Regions from separate parts of the Streptomyces laurentii genome, predicted to be linked through region 1. Evidence: riboswitches for the same ligand, from Rfam matches in the RefSeq annotation. Region 1 holds a riboswitch; each other region holds the start of a gene.

Evidence for each region. A riboswitch is a leader RNA that binds a small molecule or an ion and turns the genes downstream of it on or off. The one in region 1 is predicted to bind cyclic di-AMP.
Region 2: linked by a shared signal. The riboswitch ahead of ABZ693_RS29440 (M23 family metallopeptidase) and the one ahead of ABZ693_RS32890 (M23 family metallopeptidase) in region 1 are both predicted to bind cyclic di-AMP.
Region 3: linked by a shared signal. The riboswitch ahead of ABZ693_RS25675 (transglycosylase family protein) and the one ahead of ABZ693_RS32890 (M23 family metallopeptidase) in region 1 are both predicted to bind cyclic di-AMP.

The regions. Positions count from the first base shown of each region.
Region 1 covers NZ_JBEYHT010000083.1:12,148-15,414, forward strand. Annotated here, with positions in the region: gene ABZ693_RS32885 (tyrosine-protein phosphatase) at 1-790, opposite strand, end outside; cyclic di-AMP (ydaO/yuaA leader) riboswitch at 1,161-1,334, shown strand; gene ABZ693_RS32890 (M23 family metallopeptidase) at 1,339-2,406, shown strand; gene ABZ693_RS32895 (SGNH/GDSL hydrolase family protein) at 2,559-3,267, shown strand, end outside.
Region 2 covers NZ_JBEYHT010000062.1:18,358-21,624, forward strand. Annotated here, with positions in the region: gene ABZ693_RS29430 (MFS transporter) at 1-171, shown strand, start outside; gene ABZ693_RS29435 (PP2C family protein-serine/threonine phosphatase) at 264-1,625, shown strand; cyclic di-AMP (ydaO/yuaA leader) riboswitch at 1,916-2,062, shown strand; gene ABZ693_RS29440 (M23 family metallopeptidase) at 2,074-3,183, shown strand.
Region 3 covers NZ_JBEYHT010000047.1:48,676-51,942, forward strand. Annotated here, with positions in the region: gene eno (phosphopyruvate hydratase) at 1-257, opposite strand, end outside; gene ABZ693_RS25675 (transglycosylase family protein) at 771-1,592, opposite strand; cyclic di-AMP (ydaO/yuaA leader) riboswitch at 1,596-1,770, opposite strand; gene ABZ693_RS25680 (transglycosylase family protein) at 2,040-3,267, opposite strand, start outside.

The sequences.
Region 1 (3,267 bases):
CTGTGAGCAGCCGTCCCCTGAGCCGCTCACGGGTCTCCTGGGCCAGCCCCAGGCCCGTCAGGAGATACGCGTCGACCGAGCCCCAGGTCGACTCGATGGTCGCGAACGCGGCGCGCAGGTACTCCACCCGCGCGTCGAAGAGCGGGGCCAGCAGCTCCATCACCTCCGGTGACATCCCGTCCGGAGCGGTGGAGCTGCGCTCTATTTTGTAGCGCCGGTGCGGGGCGTTGGACTTCAGATAGTCCGCCTCGATCGCCTCCCGCTCGACCCCGACCGCCAGCAGGGAGATCGCGATCGCGAGCCCCGCCCGGTCCTTGCCGGCCGCGCAGTGCATCAGCGCCGGAACGCTCTCCCCGGCCATCGTGTGCAGGATCCGGCTGTGCTCCGCGGTCCGCTCGACGATCATCCGCTGGTACGAGTGGGTCATCCGGCCCGCCGCCTGGCCCTCGCCCAGGATCCCGCGCAGCTGCGCCAGTTCGCCGGAGCGCACCAGCTTCCAGAAGTCCTTGCCGTCGGCGGGGTCGCTGAGCGGGATGTTCACGTTCGTCACGCCGGGCAGGGCCACGTCCGGCCCCTCCAGGCGTCGGTCGGCGTCGTTGCGGAGGTCGAACACCGTGTGCAGGGACAGGGTGGTGAGGAAGGCCGCGTCCTCGGTGGTGGCGTGCGCCAGGTGGCCGCTGCGGAAGAGCCGCCCGGCGCGGACGGCCCGGCCGTCCGCGGTCGGCAGTCCGCCCAGGTCACGGAAGTTGCGTACGCCGGTGAGTTCGGGCTCGGTCGTCTCGCGCGTCACGGTCGCTCCTGCTCTCGGGATCGTTATTCCGGCATCATCCCGGGGCCTGCTTCAGGGTGCACCCCTCGGGGGTAATGATGAGCGATCTGTCCGAATTGCTGGGTTCGGTATAACGCGCCCTGGTTACTGGGGAGATGGGAATCCGGACGTGAGCAGCGTCATATGCTGACGGACCGTTGTTGATCGTCTTTTCCAATTCCCTTCAGGGAAAGGAAAACCGAGAGTCCGTCATCGGCGCGGAGTGACGGGAATTCCGTCCGGAAAGGACGCGATCATGGGAAAAGGGATTACGGCGGCTTGTTCCCGTCGACTTCGCTCGTCTAGCGTCGCGTTCACTCCGGACGGACCGCCGAATCCTGCCACCGCCCGGAATCCGCACTCACCCGTACTCGGCAGGAGCGGGGGACCCAGGTAACACGCCGGTCCCTCGGCGCTCGCAAAGGCGCGTCACGAAGGACGGCTCGGGGTGAAGCCGCGTACCCACGCGGCCGGACATCTCCCGTCCGAACCCGACAGCTCACCTCGCAGGCGACGGAGAGGAATTCGTCATGCCCGCGAAGGGTAAGCACCGCCGTCGCAGGATCCGCCCGTTCGGCCGGGGACTCGCCGCCGCGAGCGCCGGCGGCGCCGTCGTCGCGCTGCCGCTGATCGGCGCGACCGGCGCCCACGCCGCCGAGCCCGCCGCCGTGCCCCGGCACGCCGTCGCCGCGGCGGTCCCCGCGGCCGTTCCCGCCGCGGGCCCGGCCGCCACCTTCGGTGCCGGCGCCCCGGCGAAGGCGTACACCGTGGTGCGCGGGGACCATCTGTCCAAGATCGCCGCCGAGCACCGGCTGGCCGGCGGCTGGCACCAGCTGTACCGCGACAACCGCCAGACCGTCGGCGAGAACCCGTCGCTGATCTTCCCGGGCACGAAGCTCGTCCTCCGCGCCGCGCACACCGGCCAGGCCCCCGCCGCGCCGAAGGCTGCCGCCCCGCAGGACGACGCGCGGAGCGCCGGCGCGTCCGCCGCCCGCGCCTCGCGCGGCGGCGAGCGCACCGCCGCCGCCCCGGCCACCGGGACCGCCGCCCCGGCGTCCTCCTCGGCCTCCGCGTCTTCGTCCACCGGGTCTTCGTCCACCGGGTCTTCGTCCACCGGGACTTCTTCCACCGGGTCCTCGGCCGCGCCTTCCTCCTCGGCCTCGGCGTCCGCGTCGACCGGCGCGACCTCCTCCTCCGGCTGGGGCGCCCCCGTCAGCGGCGGCACCTCCACCCCGTACCGCGCCTCCGGCTCCCTGTGGTCCTCCGGCTACCACACCGGTGTCGACTTCACCGCCGCCACCGGCACCACCGTCCGCGCGGTCGGCCCCGGCACCGTCTACTCCGCCGGCTGGGGCGGCTCGTACGGCAACCAGGTCGTGATCAAGCACGCCGACGGCACCTACTCCCAGTACGGGCACCTCTCGTCGATCTCCGTCTCCGCCGGCCAGACCGTCACCGGCGGCCAGCAGATAGGCCTCTCCGGCGCGACCGGCAACGTGACCGGCCCGCACCTGCACTTCGAGATGCGCACCGGGCCGGACTACGGCTCCGACATCGACCCGCTGGCCGCCCTGCGGCAGCACGGCGTCAGCGTCTGATCCGAGGCGGCGGACCGAAGCCCCCGGCGCACCCGCGCCGGGGGTTTTCCCGTATTCCGATTTGGTCGAATCTTTATCGGTGGCATATATCACCCGTCGTCAACCCCTCCTTACGGTCGCGTAGGTCACATCCGTCCGGGAAAGATGCTCCCGTGGCAGACGATTCGACAACCAGAGACAAGAACGCGTTCGGGTCGTACGCGGCGATCGGTGACAGCTTCACGGAGGGCGTCGGCGACCCCGGGCCCGACGGGACGTTCGTCGGCTGGGCGGACCGTTTCGCGGTCCTGCTGGGCGACCGGATGCCGGAGGACGACGCCTTCCGCTACGCCAACCTGGCCGTACGGGGGCGCCTGCTCGACCAGATCGTCACGGAACAGATCCCGCGGGCGAAGGAACTCGCCCCGGACCTGGTGACCATCTGCGCCGGCGGCAACGACATCATCCGCCCCGGCACGGACCCCGACGACGTCGCCGAGCGCTTCGAGAGCGCCATCGCCGACCTGAGCTCCGCCGTCGGCACCGTCATGGTGGCGACCGGCTTCGACACCCGCGACGTGCCGCTGCTCAAGCACCTGCGCGGCAAGATCGCCACGTACAACGGGCACGTACGGGCCGTCGCCGACCGCTACGGCTGCCCGGTACTCGACCTGTGGTCGCTGCGGTCCGTCCAGGACCGCCGCGCCTGGGACGACGACCGGCTGCACCTCTCGCCCGAGGGGCACACCAGGGTCGCGCTGCGCGCCGCCCAGGTCCTCGGCCTGGAGGTGCCGGCCGACCCCGAGCAGGCGTGGCCGCCGCAGGCGCCGCGCGGCACCCTGGAGGTCCGCAAGGACGACATGCACTGGGCGAAGGAGTACC
Region 2 (3,267 bases), on a different contig from region 1:
AACCTGGGGACCGGCGCCCTCCTCGACGTGACCGGCTGGTCGGCCACGCCCTGGCTGGTGCTGTGCGCGGTCGGCCTCGGGTGCGCGGCGGCGATGGCGGCGCTCGCCCGGGGCGGCCGGCTCGCCGTACGCCGGACGGCGGACGCGCGGTCGCCGGGCGCCACCGCCTGACCGCACTCTGGGAGGGAGCTTGGGAAGCTCGCGGCCCCTGGGGAGACCCGGGGGCCGCGAAGCACGAGAAGCACAGGTCACGAGGAGCACAGGTGGCGCGAGCGGCGGTGCGGCGCGGGCGGAGCCCGGGCCACGGCCGCGCTCAGGCCTCCGGCCGTGGCCGGGGGCGAGGATGGGGCCGCGCGGACGACGACGCCGCCCTCGGCCCGTACCGCGGCGCCCGGCGCTTCCTGAGAGCCCTTCCCCCACTGGTGATCGCGGGCGGGGTGGCATATGACCTGCTGACTCCGCCCATGTACACGGCGGCGCCCCTGCTCCCGGTGGCGCCGCTGGTCGCCGCCCCGTTCTTCTCCACCCTGACGACCCTGCTGACCGGGATCGCCGCCGTCCTGGCCAGCACCGGGCTGCTCTTCTTCCACAAGCAGACGAACATCGTCCTCTCGATCACCGAGACGCTGACCGTCGTCACGGTCTCCGCGCTCGCGGTGCTGATCAGCCGGGTGGTGCAGCGCAGCGGCGAGCGGCTGGCCTCGGCCCGGGTGATCGCGGAGGCGGCCCAGCGCGCGGTGCTGCCCGAGCCGGCGGAACGTATCTGCGGGCTGCGGATCGCCGCGCGGTACGAGGCGGCGCAGGCGGGCGCGTTCATCGGCGGCGACCTGTTCGCCGTCCAGGACACCCCGCACGGCGTACGGCTGGTGGTCGGCGACGTGCGCGGCAAGGGCATGGACGCGGTGGAGGCGGTGGCCGTCGTCATCGGGGCGTTCCGGGAGGCGGCCGAGCAGGAGGCGACGCTCGCGGGGGTGGCGGCGCGGCTCGAACGGGCGCTGGCCCGGGAGGGCGAACGGCGGGACGACCTCGACGCGTTCGAGGGGTTCACCACGGCCGTCCTCGCCGAGTTCCCCGGCGCGGGGGAGAAGCCCCGCGGAACGTGGGGGCCCGGCGGATGCGCCGGGCTGGTCCGGGTGATCAACCGCGGGCACCCCGAGCCGCTGCTGCTGTACGCGGACGGGGGGCTACTGCCGCTCCGGCCGAGCGAGCCGGCGTTGCCGCTCGGGCTGGGGGACGTGGCCGAGTGGCCGGACCGGGCCGACGAGACGCCGTATCCGCCGGGCGCGACCCTGCTGTTCTACACGGACGGGCTCTCGGAGGCGCGGGACGCGCACGGGGTCTTCTACGACCCGGCGGAGCGGCTGACGGGACGGATCTTCCCGGGGCCGGAGGAGCTTCTGGACGCGCTGGTGGCGGACGTCCGCCGGCACACGGGCGGCGCGACGACGGACGACATGGCGCTGCTCGCGGTCGGCCGGCCCGGGGCGGGGGAGCCGGAGCGGCGGCGGACGATGCCGGTGGTGCCGGCGGACGGACCGTCGGACAGGTCGTCGATCGGCCCGTCGATTGGCCCGTCAGGCAGGGCGTCGGACGGGCCGTCGAATGGGCCGTCCGAGGGGTCGTGAAAGGCCGAGGAAAGGCCGGCGAAGAAGCTCGCGAAGAAGCTTGCGAAGAAGCTTGCGAAGAGGCGACGAAAAGTGATGACAGGGCGTAGTCGAAGGATCTCGCTCCGGTAACAACTGAAGTGCTGTCACATAATTAATGCATGCCGAAACCTTTCTGAAGGGTGGTCAACTCGGGCCAATCCACCCCATTCCCATGAACGATCACAGGGGACGGCTTGGAATCCGTCGCCCGCGTCTATTAACGTTCGATAACGCAGCGCGGTCGTCCCAGCCGTCGCAAGAGGCGGCACCGTGCGCATGCGCCGAATCCCGTCAGGGAACCGGGGAACCACCAATTGGGGTGAATCGGGTCCTGTCGCACCCGTGCGACACACCCGTAGGAGACCTTCCTGCTCCGAACCCGTCAGCTAACCCGGTAGGCGAGAAGGAAGGAAAGGAGAGCGCCTCCGTGGCCTCCAACCCCCCCACTCCGCACAGCCCCTTCGCGTCCTACGACGGTCCCGGTGGATACGACACCACGGACGGGGTGACGGAGGAGTGGAACCCCACTGAGGACTCTCTGCGGGCCCAGAGCCGTTCCGGCGGCCGGCACCGCGTCGCCAAGCGCTCCAACTTCGCCCGCTCCTCCACCGTCCTCGGCGTCGGTGTGATCGCCGCCGTCGGCGCGGGCGGCCTGGCCACCGCGCAGCAGAAGCCGCCGGTCTCCATCGCCCTCCCGGACGTCGGTCTCCCGGACGTCGACCTGCCCGACGTGTCCGAACTCCCGGGCGTCGGCAAGCTGATAGGCAGCGGCGACGAGAAGCAGGGCAACGCCGCCACCGCCGCGGGCAACGCCGCCACCCAGCCGCTCACCGCGCTGACCTACACCACCCCCGCCGACGAGGCCGGCACGCAGGCCCGGACGCAGACCTCGAGCGACGCCGGCGAGGCGCTGCGCGCCCGCATCCTCCAGCAGGCCGAGCAGCAGCAGGCCGCCGCCGACGCCGCCGAGAAGGCGGAGGCGGAGAAGGCCGCGGCCGAGAAGGCCGCCAAGGAGGCCGGCGCCAAGGCCGACGCCGCCGAGAAGGCGGCCGCCGAGGCGAAGAAGAAGGCCGAGGCCGAGGCCGCGGCGAAGGCCGCGGCGAAGGCGGAGGCCGAGCGGCTGGCCAAGCTCGCCGCCAGCTTCGCGCTGCCGACCTCCTCGTACACGCTGACCTCCACCTACGGCGAGGCCGGCTCGATGTGGTCCTCCGGCTACCACACCGGCCTGGACTTCGCCGCCCCCACCGGCACGCCGGTCAAGGCCGTGCACGGCGGCACCGTCAAGTCGGCCGCCTGGTCCGGCTCGTACGGCTACCGGATCGTCCTGGAGCTCGAGGACGGCACCGAGGTCTGGTACTGCCACCTGTCCTCGATGACGGCGAGCGCCGGACAGTCCGTCGGCACCGGCGAGACCATCGGCCGGGTCGGCGCGACCGGCAACGTGACCGGCCCGCACCTCCACCTCGAGGTCCACACCGCGTCGGACTCCCGGCTCGACCCGGCGGCCTGGCTCCGCTCCAAGGGCCTGGGCATCTGACCGTCTGTCGCCTGCCCAGTCCGCTCTGCCTGCTTCATCTGCCCTGCCTGCCCCGCCTGTCATCCGTTCGGCCGAATGAACGGG
Region 3 (3,267 bases), on a different contig from region 1:
TCGGTGGCGTCGTAGCCGACGAGCTCCGGGCCGATCTGCTCGATGACCGCGAGGACGGCCTTCTCGACACCCTTGCCCTGGTAGCGGTTGGGGTCACCGTCGCGAAGCTCGAGAGCCTCGAACGCACCGGTGGAGGCGCCCGACGGAACGGCAGCACGGCCGGTGCTGCCGTCGTCGAGGCCGACCTCGACCTCGACGGTGGGGTTGCCTCGGGAGTCCAGGATTTCCCGGGCTACGACGACGTCGATGGACGGCACGAGCATCTCCTTCTGGGATGTGACGCTGGGTGTGACGCATGCGGCAAGGTCTCGTTCGCCTTGCGACAAGAGCCTAACCGGCGCGGCGGCCGGGGCCACCGGGCGCCCGCCCGCTAAGACGAAAAAGGACCCGGGGGCATGCACATGGGGAGGAATCCCCTGGGTTACCGATCGGTACGGAAGGGCCGAAACCGGCCCGGAGCGCACGCTCCGGGCCGGTTTCGGGGGGGGGACCGCCGGATCACCGGGTCCTGGGGTCCCGAAGTCACGGGGTCACGGAGTCACGGGGTCACGGGGTCACCACGGGGGACAGTCGCCGAACCCGCGCGAGGTGGCCGCTCGTGTGAGGTGGGGCTCACGCGAGAGGACGGCCCACAGGCTCATCGACTCACAGACGCTCGGACTCAAGCACTCAAGGGCTCAAGGACCCGACGGCCCGACGGCTCGCCGACTTCACCGGCTCACCGGCTCACCGCGTCACCGGACCGCCGGCTCACCGCGCCAGGGGACGGCTCACTTCAGGTGGAGCTGCTGGCCCGGGTAGATCAGATCGGCGTCCGTGACGACGTCCTTGTTCAGCTTGAACAGCTTCTGCCAGCCGCCCTTGACGCCGTGCGCCTGGGCGATCTTGCTGAGGGTGTCGCCGGAGACGACCTTGTACTCGCCGTCGCCCTTCTTGACCGTCTTGCCGGTCGGGGTGGTGACGGTCTTCTTGGCCGTCGCCTTCGGGGCGGCCTTCGGAGCGGCCTGCTGGGTGCTCTGCGGGGCCTGGCGCTGGGTGCCGCGGGTGGTCGGCTGCTCGGTGGAGCGCTTCGGCGTCATCGAGCCGGTGGCACTGCCGGAGCCGGTGCTCTTGCTCGCCGAGGACGACGAGGAAGAGGAAGAGGAGGAGGACGACGCCGAGGAGGAGGACGACGCCGAGGAGGAGGAAGAGGAGGAGGACGAGGAGGAGCCGGTGTACGCGGCGCCGGAGAGGCCCACGCCGCAGCTCGGCCACGCGCCCTTGCCCTGGCTCGCCAGGACCTTCTCGGCGACGGCTATCTGCTGGGACTTCGAGGCCAGGTCGGCGCGCGAGGCGTAGGCGGTGCCGCCGTACGCCGCCCAGGTGGACGGGGAGAACTGGAGGCCGCCGTAGTAACCGTTGCCGGTGTTGATGGACCAGTTGCCGCCGGACTCGCACTGCGCGACGCGGTCCCACTCGGAGGCGGTGGCGGCGGAAGCGGTGCCCGCGGCCATCAGCGGGGCGGCCACGGCGACGCCGGCGACGCTCGTCAGCGTGATGACACGGGTGGCCTTGGAGGGACGACGGTGTTTGCCCTTGCCGGAAAGCAGCATGGAGATTCTCCTCACCGACGCCTACGAGGTGAGCTGTCGGGTTCGGACCTGTGAGTTGTCCGGCCGCGTGTCCTTGCACGCGGCTTCACCCCAAGCCGGTCGTTCGGCCGTCTGTCTCAACGGCCGGGACCGGCACGTACCTTGGGTCCCCCGCTCCTGCCTTCGGCGCTTGTCGCGACGACTGTTCCCATCGGCCGGCGGCAGGATTCGGCGTACCGCCCGACGGGGCCCGCTGTGGCGAGCGGTCACGACCGTAGACACAGACCCGGGAGAAGATCAAAGCCCATCAACCCGGAAAAATCGCCCCTACTTGCACTCCGTCAGGGGGTGTTTATGCAGGTGAGGGGCGATTCGATCACGCGTCCCGGTCGTCACACGCCCATTCGGCAAGAGAGATCCATGTCTCACTGCGCCATAACGGACATTCAGGTCGCGACCGACCGCTGACTACTTGTCGGACAAGGCGTCCCGGTCACCCAGGCTGAGGCTCTGACCAGGAACGATGAGGTCGGGGTCGGAGCCGAGGGCCTTCTTGTTGGCGTCATAGAGCGCGGACCAGCCACCGGAGAGGCCGGTGCGGCGCGCGATATCCGCCAGACTGTCCCCCGACCTAACGATGTATTCGTCCGCCTTGTCCGCTGTGACCGAATTTCCGGCCGCGACCTTGCCGTCGGCGGGGCGAGTCTCCCCCTTGCCCGCGGCGTCGGCCGGAGTCCCGGCGTGACGCCCGGATTCGTGCGCGATGTCCGAGTTGCCCGTCTCTTCTGGCGCGGCGTCACCCCGGTGCTTGCCCTTGGCATTGCCCTGGCCCTGCTTCCGGCTCTCCTCCTGACCCCGGTCCTGGCCGGTGCCGGGGGCGGTCGACCCGGGCGTGGACGGCGTCGTGGAGACGTCGGGGGTCGCCGGGACCGCGGGGGTCACGGGCGTGCTCGGGACGGCCGGCGTGCCGGGCAGGAGGACGCCGGGGATGGCGAGGAGGCCGGTCGGCGCCGGGGCGATGGAGATGCTCGGCACGGCCGGGCTCGTCGGGGTGGCGGGCGCCGCCGGGGTGGTCGGGGTGACGGAGGCGTCGGGCGCGGCCGGGCCGGTCGTCGCGCCCGGGTTCGGGTCCGCGGACCAGCCGGGCGCGGTCGGACCGTACCCCTGCCCGTCGCCGCCCTGACCGTTGCCGTTCTGGCCGTTGCCGTTCTGCTCGTACCCGGGCTGCCCCAGGCCGGTGCCGAACCGGCCCCGGTCGCCCTGGTCCCCGTCGGACTGCCCGCGGTCTTCCTGGCCGTTGCCGTTCTGTCCGCGGTCGCTCTTCTTGTCGCCGCGGGCCTCGGTCGGCAGGCCGTCGGTACGGCTCGACTCGACGACGGGCCGGTGCGACGCCGAGGGGCGTGCGCCGGAGCCCGGGTCGACGGCGGGTGCCTTGCCGTCGTGCGTGAGGCCGGCGATCGGGGCGCAGGTGTCCCACTGGGTGTCACCGGCGGCGAACGCCTTCTCGGCGACGGAGATCTGCTGGGCCCGGCTGGCCAGGTCGGCGCTGGGCGCGTAGGCGAGGCCGCCGTGCCGTTCCCAGCCGTCCTGGGTGAACTGCAGGCCGCCGTAGAGACCGTTGCCGAAGTTGGCGCTCCACGCGCCGCCCGACTCGCACTCGGCGACCCGGTCCCAGGTCTGGGCGTCGGCGGCGGAG